Regions from separate parts of the Bradyrhizobium sp. sBnM-33 genome, predicted to be linked through region 1. Evidence: predicted binding sites of a transcription regulator. Region 1 holds the regulator's gene; each other region holds the start of a gene.
The links. Region 1 encodes LexA, which represses DNA repair genes until DNA is damaged. Its sites were predicted from a motif close to TGTTCNNNNTGTGTTCNG; they were not measured.
Positions count from the first base shown of each region.

Region 2: RX328_RS41505 (DNA recombination protein RmuC) is a predicted target of LexA. The motif match lies at 1,411-1,428, and genes of this name have one in related genera.
Region 3: RX328_RS21150 (DUF3072 domain-containing protein) is a predicted target of LexA. The motif match lies at 3,666-3,683, and genes of this name have one in related genera.

Region 1 is NZ_CP136624.1:5,196,197-5,201,692, forward strand. It holds partial or broken gene RX328_RS24245 (ComEC/Rec2 family competence protein) at 1-334, shown strand, start outside; gene RX328_RS24250 (hypothetical protein) at 342-569, opposite strand; gene RX328_RS24255 (hypothetical protein) at 656-1,078, opposite strand; gene lexA (transcriptional repressor LexA) at 1,308-2,009, opposite strand; gene glp (gephyrin-like molybdotransferase Glp) at 2,217-3,428, opposite strand; gene RX328_RS24270 (HAD family hydrolase) at 3,584-4,210, opposite strand; gene RX328_RS24275 (hypothetical protein) at 4,339-4,641, shown strand; gene RX328_RS24280 (hypothetical protein) at 4,671-4,967, shown strand; gene RX328_RS24285 (S41 family peptidase) at 5,109-5,496, shown strand, end outside.
Region 2 is NZ_CP136624.1:8,812,646-8,818,141, reverse strand. It holds partial or broken gene RX328_RS41510 (GIY-YIG nuclease family protein) at 1-84, opposite strand, end outside; gene RX328_RS41505 (DNA recombination protein RmuC) at 171-1,379, opposite strand; gene def (peptide deformylase) at 1,562-2,089, shown strand; gene fmt (methionyl-tRNA formyltransferase) at 2,227-3,162, shown strand; gene truA (tRNA pseudouridine(38-40) synthase TruA) at 3,285-4,022, shown strand; gene dapE (succinyl-diaminopimelate desuccinylase) at 4,117-5,304, opposite strand; gene RX328_RS41480 (DUF805 domain-containing protein) at 5,428-5,496, opposite strand, start outside.
Region 3 is NZ_CP136624.1:4,584,655-4,590,150, forward strand. It holds gene RX328_RS21125 (SDR family NAD(P)-dependent oxidoreductase) at 1-5, opposite strand, end outside; gene RX328_RS21130 (histidine phosphatase family protein) at 146-856, shown strand; gene RX328_RS21135 (SDR family NAD(P)-dependent oxidoreductase) at 946-1,713, shown strand; gene RX328_RS21140 (serine hydrolase domain-containing protein) at 1,884-3,104, opposite strand; tRNA gene RX328_RS21145 (tRNA-Trp) at 3,254-3,329, shown strand; gene RX328_RS21150 (DUF3072 domain-containing protein) at 3,423-3,635, opposite strand; gene RX328_RS21155 (YhjD/YihY/BrkB family envelope integrity protein) at 4,032-4,334, shown strand; gene RX328_RS21160 (DUF3618 domain-containing protein) at 4,509-5,496, shown strand, end outside.

The DNA of each region.
Region 1 (5,496 bases):
CGGCCTGATCGCGCAGGCCTTCAGGCCCGAGGCGCTGGCGGACGATTGCGAGCGCGCGGCGCTGATCGTGACGCTGCGGCAGGCGCCCGCAGCCTGCGGCGCTTCCGTTATCGATGCTGAACGGCTGCGGCGGCAGGGCGCGATGGCGTTGCGGCGCAGCAGGGAGGGATTTGTCGTCGACGCGGTCAAGCCGAGGGGCGTAGACCGCCCGTGGTCGCCGGCCATAGCGGACGAGAGCGAGGTCGTCGACACCACCGTTCTTGCGCCGCGCATTGTGCCGCCCCGCGCGGTCGATGCCACGCCGGCCGAGGCAGATCTTCAGGCGGAGGAGTAGACGAGCGTCAGTGCTCGTCGACCGTGGGTTTGGCTGGTATTTCGAATGCACCGAGGTGGAATTCCTCCGGGGCATCAGGCGCCGACGGCAGAGCGACCAGCGTGAACGATGCGTCGGGGAATTGCTGCCAGATTGCGAGATCTTCCGCCGTGATGGTGAGCCAGCCGTACCTGAACATGTACCGCCCAGGCTCGGTGACGCGCCCGGCTTTTTGCCACGTAACCTTGTTGACCACCGACTGCCCCCTGCGGTGCCGAGTTCTGAAAAATGTACCACCACGATCCGCCGGCCTGGACCGGCGGATCGTATGCGCGTGGGCGTTTATCCGGTCACGATCGATTCGGCCGGAGGTGCTTCCGTTACCTTTGGCGCACGCTCGCCACCGGTCTGGACCACCGGCAATTGCAGCACGGTCGCACGCTGGCCTTCGCAAAGCTGCGTCACCAGCACATGGCTTCCATCGGGGAATTCGATCGCGTCATGATGACGGTCGGATATATGGGGGTCGATTTGATTGAACTTGCCGACCCGCCAGTCGGTGGTTCGAGTCCAGATCCACCGGTTATCGTATTTGACGTCCTCAGCGAACGCCAGTTCGGTGCCGGGAAGCATGCAGACCGCCACTGCAGGCTCGCGTTCCGACGCAAAGCCGCGGGTCGATGTACCGCGGAATGTCGTGGTGATCAGCGTCTCGCCGACCTGGGCAGGCCGCGTAGCCACAGCATGCAGGCTATAGTCACACATCGGATGGCTCCCTCGTTTGAGATAGCTGACCCGTGTCTAGAAGGAGGCACAGGCCTCTATCAGAGTGGACATGGCGCAGAGCCTTTTCTTCTTTCTGGGCAATTCTGCGACTGGCGCACTGCGCCACATTCACAAACGCGCTAACGTGCCTTAGTTCCACATGCGCAACAAAAAACCCCGGCCGAGGGCCGGGGCTGGCTTTCGTCACGGCGCCGGAGCGCATAACGGGTCAGTATTTGCGGTACAGCCCGATCAGCTTGCCCTGAATCCGGACCCGGTTCGGCGGCAGGATGCGGACTTCATAGGCGGCGTTTGCCGGCTCGAGCGCAATCGAGGCGCCGCGGCGGCGGAAGCGCTTCAGAGTGGCCTCTTCCTCGTCGATCAACGCCACCACGATATCACCGGTGTCGGCGGTCTCGTTGCGCTGGATCAACGCCATGTCGCCGTCGAGGATACCGGCATCCACCATGGAATCGCCGCGCACTTCGAGCGCGTAATGCTCGCCGGAGCCGAGCATGTCCGGCGGCACACTGATGGTGTGGCTGCGGGTCTGTAGCGCCTCGATCGGCGTACCGGCGGCGATCCGGCCCATGACAGGCACGGCGACCGGGCGATTGCCGTCGTCCTCGGCGGCCGGCGCGCTCACCGTGCGCTTGCCGAGCGTGCCCTCGATGACGCTCGGCGTGAAGCCGCGGCGGCCGTTGGCGGCGGCTGCGAGCTCGGGCAGCTTGATGACTTCGATGGCGCGGGCGCGGTTGGGCAGGCGGCGGATGAAGCCGCGCTCCTCCAACGCCGTGATGAGGCGGTGGATTCCGGATTTCGAGCGCAGATCGAGCGCGTCCTTCATCTCGTCGAACGAGGGCGGCACGCCGGCCTCTTTCAGCCGTTCATTGATGAAACGCAGAAGTTCATACTGTTTGCGCGTAAGCATCGCGAGCAATCCCCCGGTTGGCGTCGTCTCGTTCCGAATCTTTAGCGCCCAGATCGTGGAGTCCCCAAACTCTCAACCAAAGACACTAGCAGTCGAAACAAATCATGAACGGACACTATATGTTCGATATGTGTTCCGCAACCATTTAATTTCAGGTGAACGCATTGCGGTTCCGGTTCAAGGTGCTGTTGGAACGCCGTTCAGGCGTCATTCCGGCAGCCGGAGCAACTCGCAACGCGATCCCTTTGCGGCAGCCGGCGCGAACGGCGGACGTATCACAAGTGCCCGTGCCGCAGCGAGATTCCCTGATAGTGACGAGTCCTGATGGTTCACCGGCACGGCGACCAGCGTGCCGTCGTCGCGCGCTTCGAGGCGAGCGCGAAGATAGTCTTCGCGCTGGTCGTTGGCGGCGAGATCGCAGCCGAGCAGGGCGTTTTCGCGCGGATGATGGACGTGGTCGCGGCCTGATAAGGCGCGAATCAGCGGCACCAGAAACAGGAAGCCGCAGACATAGGAGGAGACGGGGTTGCCGGGCAGGCCGATCACCCGCATCGCGCCCAACCTGCCGTGCATCATCGGCTTGCCTGGCCGCATCGCAATCCGCCAGAACGCCATGGCGACGCCCTCGGCCTCCAGCGACCGCTTGACGAGGTCGTGGTCGCCGACCGAGGCGCCGCCCACGGTGATCAGGACGTCCGCGTCGGCGTTGCGGGCACGGCGGATGCCTTCCGTGGTGGCGGCGACGGTGTCGGCGGCGATCCCGAGGTCGATGATTTCTGCGCCCTCGGCTCGCGCCAGCGCCCGCAAGCCGTAGCCGTTGGAATAGACGATCTGGCCGGGGCTGGGGGTTGCGCCTGGCATCACCAGTTCGTCGCCGGTCGCCAGCATCGCCACTTTCGGGCGGCGGTGCACCGCAAGCTCCGGGTAGTTCATGCCGGCGGCGAGCGAGAGATCGCGGTCGGTGAGGCGGCGCCCGCGTTTGAGGAGGACGTCGCCTTCGCGGAAATCAACGCCCGCGGGGCGGATATGCCGCCCCGGAACGGCAGCTTCCGTGATGGTGATATGATCGCCCTCGATGGCAGCGTCTTCCTGGATGACGACGGCGTCTGCGCCATCGGGGATCACGCCGCCGGTAAAGATCCGCACCGCTTCGCCCGGGCCTACCTTCCGCTCGAACGGGCGGCCGGCGGCGACCTCGCCGATCACCTTCAGCCGTGCGCCGACATCGGCGGCGTCGGCCGCGCGCACCGCATAGCCGTCCATCGCCGACATCGCCTGCGGCGGCTGCGTCCGCCGCGCGGCGACGTCGCGTGCGAGAATGCGGCGATACGCTTCGTCGAGCGCCACCATTTCTTCGGGTAGCGGCGCTGCGCCGGCAAGGATCGCGGCAAGCGCATCGGCAACCGGCATCAAGGCCACGCTGGCACTCCTGCTTCGACGTCATTGCGAGGAGCAGCGGGACGAAGCAATCCACACTTCCTTCCTGGCCATGGATTGCTTCGCTTCGCTCGCAATGACGGGGTAATCATCTAAATTCCAAGTGCTTAAATTCCAAGTGCTTAAATTCCAAGTGCTTAAATTCCAAGTGCGGTCAGTGCCCTTGCCACGTCATCCGTCGATGTCACGTGGATGGCAGAAAGGCCGCGCGCCCGCGCACCTTCGATATTGGCGGCTGAATCGTCGAAGAACAGGATCCGCGACGCCGGCACGCCGATCGCTTTTATCACATGATCATAGGCTTCGGCGTCGGGTTTGCGCAGACCGATGCTGGAGGACAAAAATATCTCGCGGAAATGGCTGAGGACCTCCGCATAGGCCTGCGAAAAATGCGTGACATGGGCCGGATTGGTGTTGGAAAAAGCATAGAGCGGCAGGCGCTTTGCAGCACCCGCCAGAAGCTGTGCAATTCCGGGCATCTCGCCGGTGAAGATCGCGTTCCAGCCTTCCAGGAACTGCGCGTCGGTGATGCCGATGCCGAGCGACCGGCGCAGGCTCGCAAAGAACGCCGCATCGTCGATCCGGCCGGTCTCGTGGTGCTTGAAACTATCGTCGACGACAAAGCGTCCGGCGAGATCGGCAGGCGCGCAACCAGCATGCCCAGCCCAGCAGGTCATTACCTGATCAAAACTGATGTCGAGCACGACGCGGCCGAGATCGAACAGCAAGGCGTCGACGGAATGGGGCGCTGGCGGCGAATTCATGGCAGTCGTTTACAAAACTGGACCGGCCTCGGCAACGGCCACGGGGATTTGCGTCGCAGTCCAATCCGGCGCTTAAGCCCGTACGCGGGCTGTGCTAAGGCTTGGGGCCAATTTCAGGGAGTAGTCGCATGCAAGTTGTTGGCAGAATTCTGGGCGCTGTCGCCGTGATCGCATTGTTGGCCGGATCCGCTGCCGCCCAACAAGGTCCCGCCAAATATGGCGAGGAGGACAAGCCCAAGACGCCCTCGCAAATCGAGGCGGAGAGGGAGGCCGAGCGGGCCTACCGGAGATCGCTCGGCAACATCCCGGAGCAGCAGAAGAGTTCCGACCCCTGGGGGACGATGCGCGGCGATAGCGCACCGCCGAAAGCAGCGGCCAAGGCGCCGGCAGCAAAGTCAAAGGCCAAATCCGCCGAAGGCGCAGCAAAGTAGAAGGCACTTCCCGGCGCCATGCCGGGACAATGACGTCCGCGAGGCGAGCAAACCATGACGGAAACGCTGCTGTTTTCCCCGATGACGATCCGCGGCCTCACGTTGAAGAACAGATCCTGCGCGATGGGCAGGCCGATTTGATCGCGGTAGGGCGGGAAATCCTCAACAATCCCAATTGGCCGATGGACGCCGCGCTGAAACTGGGCGCGGACGGCCCGTTCCGCAACGTTCCCCCGCAATTCGGCTATTGGCTGGGCACCCGCGCCAAGCGCGGTTTTGGAACCCTACCGTCCACGTGGCAAAACGGGTTGCACGAGGGCGGATAAAGCCTCCTGAAAAACGGCCGTATTGCGCCGGGTTGGCGTGCCTTGATCCGACCAAAAAGCCATTGTGAGTTGGCGGGGCCGGGACAGGGCGCCGATTCACTGGGATCGCGGGCGTCCATAAGCGAAAGAGGGACGCCCACGATGCGCAGGAATTTTGCCTTTCTTCTCGGCACGGTGACGGGCGCGTGTCTGACCGCCCTCGTGATCGGACCTCAAGGGGCGCATCTGGTGGCGGCGGCAAAGGCTGCGGCCCGTTCCGACACCTACAACCAGCTCAATTTGTTTGGCAGCGTGTTTGAGCGGATCAAGACCAGCTATGTCGAGAAGCCTGACGATTCCAAGCTGATGGAGGGCGCCATCAACGGCATGATCTCGGCGCTCGATCCTCATTCGCGCTACATGAATGAGAAGGGCTGGAGCGACATGCAGGAGACCACCCATGGCGAGTTCGGCGGGCTCGGCATCGAGGTGACGATGGAAGACGGCCTCGTCAAGGTGGTGACGCCGATCGACGATACGCCCGCCGCGA
Region 2 (5,496 bases), 3.6 Mb from region 1:
ATCAGATCCATTCGTCACGCCGATGTAAAGCGTTCCACCGATGCGGCTGGCCAGAATGTAGACGTAATAGCTGTGTGTTCCCAACTGCGGCCTCTGGGATACTGGGTCGCCCGGTCAAGCCGGGCGATGACAGCTTGATATGTGGCGATAGCGAGGCAACGCAACGATCGCTACTCCCCCGCCTGCAGCTTGCGCGGGGCGGGGAACAGTTCGGGCGCGCTGTTCTTGACGAAGCGTGGCACTTCCACCGGCGCATCGGTCTTGCTGAAATCGAGTTCCTCGATCCGACCGGCGCGCTTTTCGATCTTGTCGGCGGAGATCAGGATCTGCCGCACATCCTCGTTGACGTCGCTAAAATGCTTTTGCAGCTTCAGCACGCGGTCGCGCAGGCGGCCGAGGTCATCACCGAGGTTGAGCACCTCGGTGCGGATCTGGTCGGCGGCGTCGCGCATCCGCGCGTCCTTTAAAATCTGCTGCATCACCTGGATCGCCAGCATCAACAGTGAGGGCGATACCAGCACGACGCGGGCGCGGTAGGCTTTCTGGATCACGTCGTCAAAGCCGTCATGGATTTCGGCATAGACCGATTCCGATGGCACGAACATCAGCGCCGTATCCTGGGTCTCGCCGGCGATCAGGTACTTCTCGGCGATGTCATTGACGTGTTTCATCACGTCGTTGCGCAAGCGCTGCGTGGCGAATTTTCGCTCCTCGTCGGTGCGCGCGTCGTGCAACGCGGTCATCGCCTCCAGCGGAAATTTGGCGTCGATGCAGAGCGGCCGCTGATCCGGCAGGAACACCACGCAATCCGGCCGCTTGCCGGACGAGAGCGTGTACTGGAACTCGTACGAGCCTTGCGGCATGCCGTCCTGCACGATTGCTTCCATCCGCGCCTGGCCGAAGGCGCCGCGCGACTGCTTGTTGGCGAGCACGTCGCGGAGCGTGGTCACCTGAGAGGTCAGGTCGGTGAGGTTCTTGTGCGCGTTGTCGATGATGCCGAGCCGCTCATGCAGCACCCGCAAGCTATCCATGGTGTGGCGCGTGGTCGCTTCCATCGACTGGCCGACGCGATGCGTCACCGAATCCAGGCGCTCGTTGACCGCGCGCGCCATCTCGGCCTGGCGTCCGGCCAGCGCCTGCGCCATGGCGTCAACCCGCCCGGTCGACTCGCTCTGCGCCCGCAGCATCTCGCTCAGCCGCTCTTCCAGTTCGTCGGCGCGGATCGCCTGGGCCATCGCCAGTTCCGCGCCCCGGCGGCCGGAGCGGGCGATGACGATGGCAATCGCCAGCAGCAGCACCAATGCGAGCGCGCCGAAGCCAGCCAGCGCCTCGCCCACGTGAATCGGCAGGTCGCCGACGGTGAAGAGAATTTCATTCATGTCAGCCTTGTAGCCCGATTCGCTGGCTTGCGCGAACGAAGAGGGAACATTTATGGTAAATGCCGGGCTAATTTTCGTGGTTAACGCCGCCTTGAAAATCATGGTTAAGGACGCCTTAACGCCCGCTGCGGCGCATTGACCCCGGCAGGTCAGCGGCTTAAATCCCGCGCCAGAGAAAAATCATGGCCATCAGAGAAATCATCATCCTGCCGGACAAGCAGTTGCGGCTCGTCTCCAAGCCTGTCGAAAAGGTGACGACGGAGATCCGTAAACTCGCCGACGACATGTTCGAAACCATGTACGACGCGCCCGGCATCGGTCTGGCCGCGATCCAGGTCGCGGAGCCCCTGCGGTTGATCACTATGGATCTCGCCAAGAAGGATGAGAACGGCGAGACCAAGCCGAAGCCGCGGGTGTTCATCAATCCGGAGATCATTTTCTCGTCGGAGGAAATGTCTGTTTACGAGGAGGGCTGCCTCTCGATCCCCGAATATTACGAGGAGGTCGAACGCCCGGCGCGGGTCCGTGTCCGCTACACCGATCTCGACGGCAAGGTGCATGAGGAGGACGCCGACGGCCTGTTCGCCACTTGCATCCAGCATGAGATCGACCACCTCAACGGCGTGCTGTTTGTCGACTACCTGTCGAAGCTGAAGCGCGACCGCGTGATGAAGAAGTTTACGAAAGCCGCCAAGCGCGCGGCTGGATAGACCCCACTCTTTCCACCGTCATGCCCGGGCTTGACCGGGCATCCACGTCTTTCTTCCTTGCCGCACCAAAGACTGGATGGCCGGGACAAGCCCGGCCATGACGAGTAAAATAAATCGTTCCCGGGAATCTCTACCTCATGCCACTCCGCCTGATCTTCATGGGCACGCCCGATTTCGCAGTGCCGACGCTGCTCGAACTCGTGGCCCACGGCCACGAGGTCTTAGCCGTCTACACCCGTGCGCCGAAGCCTGGCGGCCGCCGCGGCCTCCAATTGCAGCCGACCCCCGTCGAGCAGGAGGCGCGGCGGCTCGGCATACCTGTGCTGACACCCACGACGCTGAAAACGCCGGAAGCGCTGGCCGAATTCCGCGCGCGCAATGCCGACGCCGCCGTCGTTGTCGCCTACGGCATGATCCTGCCGCAGGCCATTCTCGATGCGCCGCGCTACGGCTGCTTCAACCTGCATGCTTCGCTGCTGCCGCGGTGGCGCGGTGCCGCCCCGATCAACCGCGCTATCATGGCCGGTGATGCCGAGACCGGTGTGATGGTGATGAAGATGGACATTGGCCTCGACACCGGCGACGTCGCGATGGCCGAGCGGCTCGCGATCACGGACGCCATGACGGCGGCCGACCTGCACGATGCGCTGGCGCCGCTCGGTGCCGACCTGATGGTGCGCGCCATGGGCGGGCTCGAGCGTGGCGGGTTGCAGCTCAAGAAACAAAGCGAAGACGGCGTGACCTACGCCGCCAAGATCGACAAGGCCGAGGCGCGGATCGACTGGAAGCGACCGGCGCGGGAGGTGCTGCGGCATGTTCATGGGCTGTCGCCATTTCCGGGCGCCTGGTGCGAGTTGTCCACCGACGGCGAGCCGGCGCGGGTCAAGATTCTGCGCTGTGAGTTGGCGAAGGGAGCCGGTGCTCCCGGTGAGGTGCTCGACAATGGTTTGACGATCGCCTGCCGTGACGGCGCAATCCGCATTCTGGAACTGCAACGCGAAGGCAAGGCACGGATGAAGGCGCCGGATTTCTTGCGCGGCACGCCGCTGAAGGCTGGTGCGCGGTTTTCTTAGCACTGTCATACCCCGCGAACGCGGGGTATCCAGTACGCTGCGGCCTTTAGAGATTGAGCCGCGATGCCGCGGCGTACTGGATCATCCGCTTTCGCGGATGATGACAGCCCCACTGGATTGAGATGCCCCGCTACAAACTCATCATCGAATATGACGGCACGCCGTTCTCCGGCTGGCAGATCCAGGATAACGCGCCGACCGTGCAGGGCGCGTTGGAAACTGCGGTGAAGGCGATCTGCGGCGAGGACGTGCGCGTCCATGGCTCGGGCCGCACCGATGCCGGGGTTCATGCGCTGGCGCAGGTCGCGCATTGCGATATCCAAAAGCCGTTTCCGCCGGGCCGCCTGCGCGACGGGCTGAATGCGCATCTGCGTCCGCACCCGATCGGGGTGCTTTCGGCGGAAATCGTCGCCGATGATTTCGAGGCACGTTTCTCCGCCAAGCGGCGCCACTACCGCTACCGGATCACCAATCACCGCGCCAATCTCGCTCTCGATATCAAGCGGAGCTGGCGGGTGCCGCGGCATCTCGATACGGATGCGATGGACGTCGCAGCCAAGAGGCTGCTCGGCAAGCACGATTTCACCACCTTCCGCGACACCGAGTGCCAGGCGAAATCCCCGGAGAAGACGCTCGACCAGCTCGATGTGATCCGGCAAGGCGATGCGGTTTCGATCCTCACCTCGGCGCGCTCGTTTCTGCACAGCCAGGTGCGCTCGATGGTGGGCTCATTGGTATGGGTCGGCGAAGGCCGCTGGAGCGCCGACGACCTCGCCGCGGCCTTAGCCGCCCGCAACCGCGCCGCCTGCGGCCCCGTCGCCCCGCCGGAAGGGCTGTATCTGGTGCGGGTAGAGTATTAGCTGACCACGACGCCGGCTTCGTAGGATGGGTGGAGCGAAGCGATACCCATCGCGTTACCGGCGAGATGATGGGTATCGCTGCGCTCTACTCATCCTACGATTCTGGGCGGATGATGACGCCGGTGAGCAACGCAAAATACCGCTCCAACGCCCCGCGATAAATCTTCGTCAGCTTCTCCAGATCGGACACCGGCGTGCGTTCGTCGATCTGGTGCATGGTCTGGCCGACGAGTCCGAACTCGATCACCGGGCAGTAGTTAGAGATGAAGCGCGCGTCCGAGGTGCCGCCGGATGTCGAGAGCTCCGGCTTGCGTCCGGTGACTTCCTCGATCGCGCTTACCGCGAGATCGGTGAACGCGCCGGGTTTTGTGACGAACACGTTGGAGTTGGAATACTCCCACACGATGCGGGCGCGGATGCGGTTGCCGCAGGCTTTTGCCAGCCGTTCCTCGACCAGCGCGCGCAGGGTTTCCTGGGTGTGGTTGTCGTTGAAGCGGATGTTGAACTTTGCGCGCGCCTGTCCGGGGATGACATTGCTTGCGGTGTTGCCGACATCGACCGAGGTGAATTCGAGGTTGGAGGCCTGGAACTGCGCACTGCCGTGATCGAGCGGCTCGTCGGAAAGCGCCACGATCAGCCGCGAAATGTCCGGTACCGGGTTCGATGCGCGGTGCGGATAGGCGACATGGCCTTGCACGCCGTCGACATAGAGCGTGCCGGATTGCGAGCCGCGGCGGCCGATCTTGATGCAATCACCCAGCACCTCGACATTCGATGGCTCGCCGAGGACGCAATGATCGAATTTTTCACCGCGCTCGGCGCACCATTTCAGCAGTTTGATGGTGCCGTTGACCGAAATGTCCTCTTCGTCGCCGGTGATCAGAAACGAGATCGAGCCTTTGGGCTTGCCGCCGTGGTCGGCGAGATATTGCAATACGGCTGCGACGCTGCAGGCGATGCCGCCCTTCATGTCGACCGCGCCGCGGCCATAGAGGAAACCGTCCTTGATCTCACCGGAGAATGCGCCGTGCGTCCACGCGGCCTCGTCGCCAGGTGGCACCACATCGGTATGGCCGGCAAAGGTGATGTGCGGCGCCTCGGTGCCGATCCGGGCATAGAGATTGTCGATATCGGCGGTGCCGGGTTCGCCGAAGGTCACGCGATGCACCTCGAAGCCGGCGTCTTTCAAAAGGCGTTCGAGCACGCCGAGCGCACCGGCATCGGCAGGGGTGACAGAAGGGCAGCGGACGAGCTCGCGGGTAATGGAAACAGCGTCATTCATAGCCCGGCTTAACACGCCAAACCGGCGGCGGGCTAGTGCCGCCGATTTGAAGTCCCTACAGCGCAAGCTGCAAGTTCGGTTAGGGACTTCAAATCGAAAAGCGGCACTAGAATGTTGAATCTGCTAATGCCTATTGCTTTTCGAAGTTCGCGAAAGATAGTCGCCGCGAGGGAACGCGAACTTCGGAAAGTG
Region 3 (5,496 bases), 610 kb from region 1:
CCCATGAGCTTCTCCCTTACGGTGTTATGCGCGCCGGCGTCTGCCGCCTTGCGGAATTCAAACAAGATTTCAAACGCCAGAGTGACTTGAGACGATGCGTGCTCTGACGTACAGCGACAGCGAACAGTATTGAAGGGTCTTGGCGATGTCCAATGCAGACAAACCGCGATTGGTCACCACGCGCTGGTGGTGGGTGCGTCATGCGCCGGTGCGCGAAGATAACGGCTGCATTTACGGGCAGGAGGATCTCGGCTGCGACTGCGGCGATCGCATCGTGTTCGAGGCGGTCGGAAAGATCCTGCCGCGCAACGCGGTCTGGTATGCAAGCAATCTGAAGCGCACGCATCAGACCGCGCACGCGATCTGGGCCGCCGGCTTTCCCAAGCCGATGGAGATGCCGCATGTGCACGCATTCGCCGAGCAGCATCTCGGCCAATGGCAAGGCATGAATCGCGCGGCATTCATCGCAAGCCGGCCGATCGGCAGCCATTGGTTTGGCGCCTTCGACGAGCCTGCGCCCGGCGGCGAGAGTTTCCTGGATCTCTACAATCGAGTCTGCGCCGCCATTGAGCGCATCAATCTCGAACAAGCGGGCAAGGACGTGATCGTCGTGGCGCATGGCGGCACGATCAGGGCCGCCGTCGCCCTTGCGCTCGGCGGCTTGCCCGAAAAAGGCCTGGTCTTCGATATCGACAATTGTTCGGTAACGCGGCTCGACCATCTCGCAAGCGAGGGCCACAGCGGTTGGCGGCTGCAGATGGTCAACCAGCAGCCGTGGATCGCGGATGCCTCGCACGACGCGATGCATCAGCCGTCCGGGCCGGAGGTCGAGCCGCCGTCGACCAAGCTCGCTTGAGCCTCAAGTTGTCGAGGACCGCAAAGGCTGCTTAGTTCGAATTCAAGACGAAACCGGCAATCGCGCTGGACGATCATTGGGAGAGAGACATGAGCTTGTTCGATATGACCGGGAAAGTAGCCGTCATCACCGGCTCCACGCGCGGCATCGGCCGCGCCATCGCCGAGCGGATGGCCGAGCATGGCGCGAAGGTCGTGATCTCCTCGCGCAAGCAGGATGTTTGCGACCAGGTCACCAAGGAAATCAACGACAAGTTCGGCAAGGGGACGGCGGTAGCGATCGCCGCGAACATTTCCAGCAAGGAAAACCTGCAGAACCTCGTCGACGAGTCGAACCGCGCTTTCGGCAAGATCGACGTGCTGGTCTGCAACGCCGCATCCAATCCCTATTACGGTCCGCTCGGCGGCATCTCCGATGAACAGTTTCGTAAGATCCTGGACAACAACATCGTCGCCAACAATTGGCTGATCAACATGGTGGTGCCGCAGATGATTGAGCGCAAGGATGGCTCGATTATCATCGTCTCCTCGATCGGCGGATTGAAGGGCTCGACCGTGCTCGGCGCCTACGCGATCTCGAAGGCGGCCGACATGCAACTCGCGCGCAACCTCGCCTGCGAATATGGCAAGCATAATATCCGCGTGAACTGTATCGCGCCCGGCCTGATCAAGACCGATTTCGCCAAGGCACTGTGGGATAATCCGGAGACGCTCAAAGCCTCCACCGCTCGCTCGCCGCTCTTGCGCATCGGCGTGCCGGACGAGATCGCGGGCGCTGCGGTGCTAATGGGATCGAAGGCCGGCGACTTCATGACCGGGCAGACCATCGTGATCGATGGTGGTGCTACGATCAGTTGAGGAATCGAGGAGGAGCGCATAGCGCCATCGATGTCATCACCCGCGAAGGCGGGTGATCCAGTACACACCGGCGTCTCGATTCCGATTGATGTCACGACGTACTGGATGCCCCGCCTTCGCGGGGCATGACAGTTGTGGTTGGGCGCTATGCCGGGAACAATGCCTCGGCGTCACTCCACCGCCGCGTAGACCAAATCGCGCAGCATGTTCCGCATGTATTCGCGCTGGCCGGGCCCCTGCATCATGAAGACCGTGAACAGCTCTTCCGCGGGATCGATAAAGAAGAACGTGCCGGCCATACCGCTCCAGAAGAACTGGCCAAGCGAGCCCGGGAACGGCGCGATGCCCCGGTGCGTGCGGACGGCGAAGCCGAGCCCAAAGCCGTGGCCCGGCGACATCAGCGGCGAGTCGACCTTCACATCGGGCGTGAGATGATCTGAAGCCATGAGCTCCAGCGTCTTGCGGCCGATAATCCGATTGCCGTCGAGCGTGCCGCCGTTGAGCAGCATCTGGCAGAACCGGGCATAGTCCATGGTGGTCGAGACCAGCCCGCCGCCGCCGGATTCCATCGCGGGCTTCTCCAGCATGTTGAAGAGCTGCACCTTCTCGCCGTTCCACGGATCGGTCGGGAACGGTTCGGCGAGGCGGCCAGCGTTCGCTTCTGAGGTATGGAAAGCGGTCTCGGCCATCTGCAGCGGCGCCAGGATTCGCTCGGTCAGGAACGCGCCGAGCGACTTGCCGGAGACGACTTCGATGATGCGGCCGAGCACATCGGTCGAGCGGCTGTAGTTCCATTCCGCGCCGGGCTGGCAGATCAGCGGCATGCCGGCGATCATGGTGGCGTGCTCGGCGTTGGTGATCTTGCGGCTGCGCAGCCGTGACTGCTGATAGAGCTGCTGGACGAGGCCGTTACCGGTGTGGTCGTAGGTCAGGCCCGACGTATGCCGCAGCAGGTCCTGAACCGTCATCGGCCGCTTCACCGGCACCAGCTCGAGCTTGCCGTTGTTCTCGACGCCGACCTTCTGGTCGGCAAACTCCGGAATGAACTTAGCGACGGGATCGCCCAGGATGAAGTGGCCGTCCTCGACCAGCATCATGATGCCGACCGAGACGATCGGCTTGGTCATCGAGAAGATGCGGAAGATGCTGTCATGCGCCATCGGCGTGGCCGCCGCCGGGCTCTGGCGGCCGACGGCATCGAACCAGCCGACTTGTCCGCGCCGGGCCACCATGACGGTGGCGCCGGGCAGGGTTCCCTTGTCGACCTCGCGCTTGAAGGCGTCCGACATCCGCTGCAGGCGGACGCTCGAGAGGCCGATGGTTTCCGGCTTGGCGTCGGGGAGAGAAGGGGTCTGGGGGGCGGTTGTCTGGCGGGCGGTCTGCGCGTTCATGGTCTCTCCCGTTGCGCTTGTTGTTGTGGTGACCAAGTCTGGCGCAGAAGGTGTGCTTTGGATAGGGCGGCAAGCCGCTTCGCCCCTTGCAATCGGGGCATGGCCTATGCTTGAAACGGCACGAACCGACGCATGCGGCGGTTCCCTGCAGGAGTGTAGCTCAATTGGTAGAGCACCGGTCTCCAAAACCGGGGGTCGCAGGTTCGAGCCCTGCCACTCCTGCCAGCTAAATCAAATACTTAGATTGATTTTCGGCGAAGGCCGGCGAGCCCCTTTCAGGCTCCCGATGAACTCGCGCTTCATTCAACGACGACCGGCCTATTCTGCCACGCCGGCTTTCTCGCGCATCTTGTCGATCAGCTTCGACGCTTCCGCCTTCGTGAGGTTTTCATTGAATGCCTCGGGGCAATGCGCCTGCTCGCACAATGTTTTCAGGTAAGATGCCTGAGCCCCCGTCATCGGTTCATCGCCGGAGACCCAGTCGTCAGGGTCCTTTTCTGTGTTCGAATCGATGTGCGTCTTGGAAGTCATTTGCCGTCCTCTTCAGTCCAAGAACGCATTTGTTCATGTATTGTTCCGTGAGTGCGTTCAGGGGAGCACCGGTGCAACTCCAACGAACTACCGCCGCTTCAGCAACGATGCCATTGCTTGCGCTGCAATCGGGGAGAGCGAGGGAAGACCGAGGGAAGACCAATGGGACCCCTGTGGCGGGATCGCGAAGGCCGTTTCGGGCTTCCTCGCGCGCTCAAGCGATCCGATGTCCGGGGACGACCGCGACAATTCTCGGGGTCGTCACCGTCCTGATCCTGATAACGGCATTGCCGGGTTTCGGCGAATGCGCACTGCACTGAATGCGACGTTCACGGCCAAGCCGGTTGAACAGCGCATCTCCTCCTAGATCAGGCCTCGTGTCGCCAGCCTCGGCTCGTGGCCGCCCTCGGCTCTAATGTTGATCGTTTCGTTGGCCGCCAGCGCCGCGCTATCGCCTCGGAACAGTGGGCTGCTGACAAGGTCGTCCTGAGTGCTCTCAACACGGTGGTGCCGATAGGGATATTCACGTTGTTGTTCGCAGCGATCTACCGGGTACTGCCCGATACGGACATCTACTGGTGCCATCTCGTCCTGAGCGCATTTGTCACAGCCGTGTTGTTCACTATCGGCAAGTCGGTGATCGGCTTTAGCCCGGTCGCGCAGCGCCGAGTTCGGCCTATGCGCGGCGGGGTGCGCTGATCGTCCTCATGTTCTGGGCCTATTACTCATCGCAGGTTTTCCTGTGCGGTGCTGAACTGACGAAGGCGATCGATCACGAGCGTCATTCGGCCAGGCGCAGCGAGCGCGAGGAACAATTCAATAGCGCGTGAGTTCGTCCCAAAACCAACACGAACCCAATAGGGCGGTGACGACATGGCACGATCCGTAGAGGAGCTACGACGGGACTCCGAGATAAGCCGCGCCCAGCTTGCGGCGACCGTCGATCGGTTGAGGGAACAGATCACCGACACTGCAGAAGACATCCGCTACAAGGTTTCGCCGGATGGCATCAAGGCGGAGGTTTCCGGCTTCATCAGTCACAAGACCCAGACTTGGCTTGGCGCTCTCAGGCAGCAAGCGATGGAAAACCCGATGCAGGCGCTTGCCGCCGGCACCGCGATCGCGGTGCCGGCGTTGCGGCTGGCCCGCGGTTTTCCACTCCCGCTTCTGATGATCGGCGCGGGGCTCGCCCTGAGTTCGAAAACCGTGCGCGACCGCGCTGCGGAAGCGGCGGCGCCCGGAATTGAAAAAGCCAGGGAAGTGATGGACGAGACCGCGGCACGCGCGCAGTCACTCGGCGATAGCCTGCGTCAGGCGGTATCCTCCACCCAGAGCGAGGCAGCCGCTAGGGCCGGCGACGCACAGGAGGCCGCGGGCGAGATGGCGAGCGAGACGAGGAATCGGGCCGCCGAAACCGCTGACGCCGTCAGCGGCAAGGTCAAGGCCGGCATGGATGCCGCTTCTGAAATGGCAAATGACACCATGGAAATGGCGAAAGAAAAGATGGAGCGCGCTCGCTCCTCCGCCACCCGGGCAGCGACCGCGGCACCCGCAGCGGCAAGCAAGGTGATCCGCGACAACGCTGCATTGATCGGCGGCCTGGGAGTGGCGATTGGTGCGATCCTTGCTGCTTCGCTTCCAAGTACCAGGGCCGAGGCCGGCGTATTGGGTAAAGCGAGCGACAGCGTTAAACGCGCCGCAGGCACGGCAGCTCAATCCGGATTTGATGCCGCCAAAGACGCCGCTATGTCGGCTGCGGACGCCGCGGCGAAAAGCGTTTCCGACGCCGACCTCGGCAAGCACGCCAGTCGGATCACGGAAGGCGTGACCGAGAGGCTCCAAGAAGTGGCCGACGACGTCG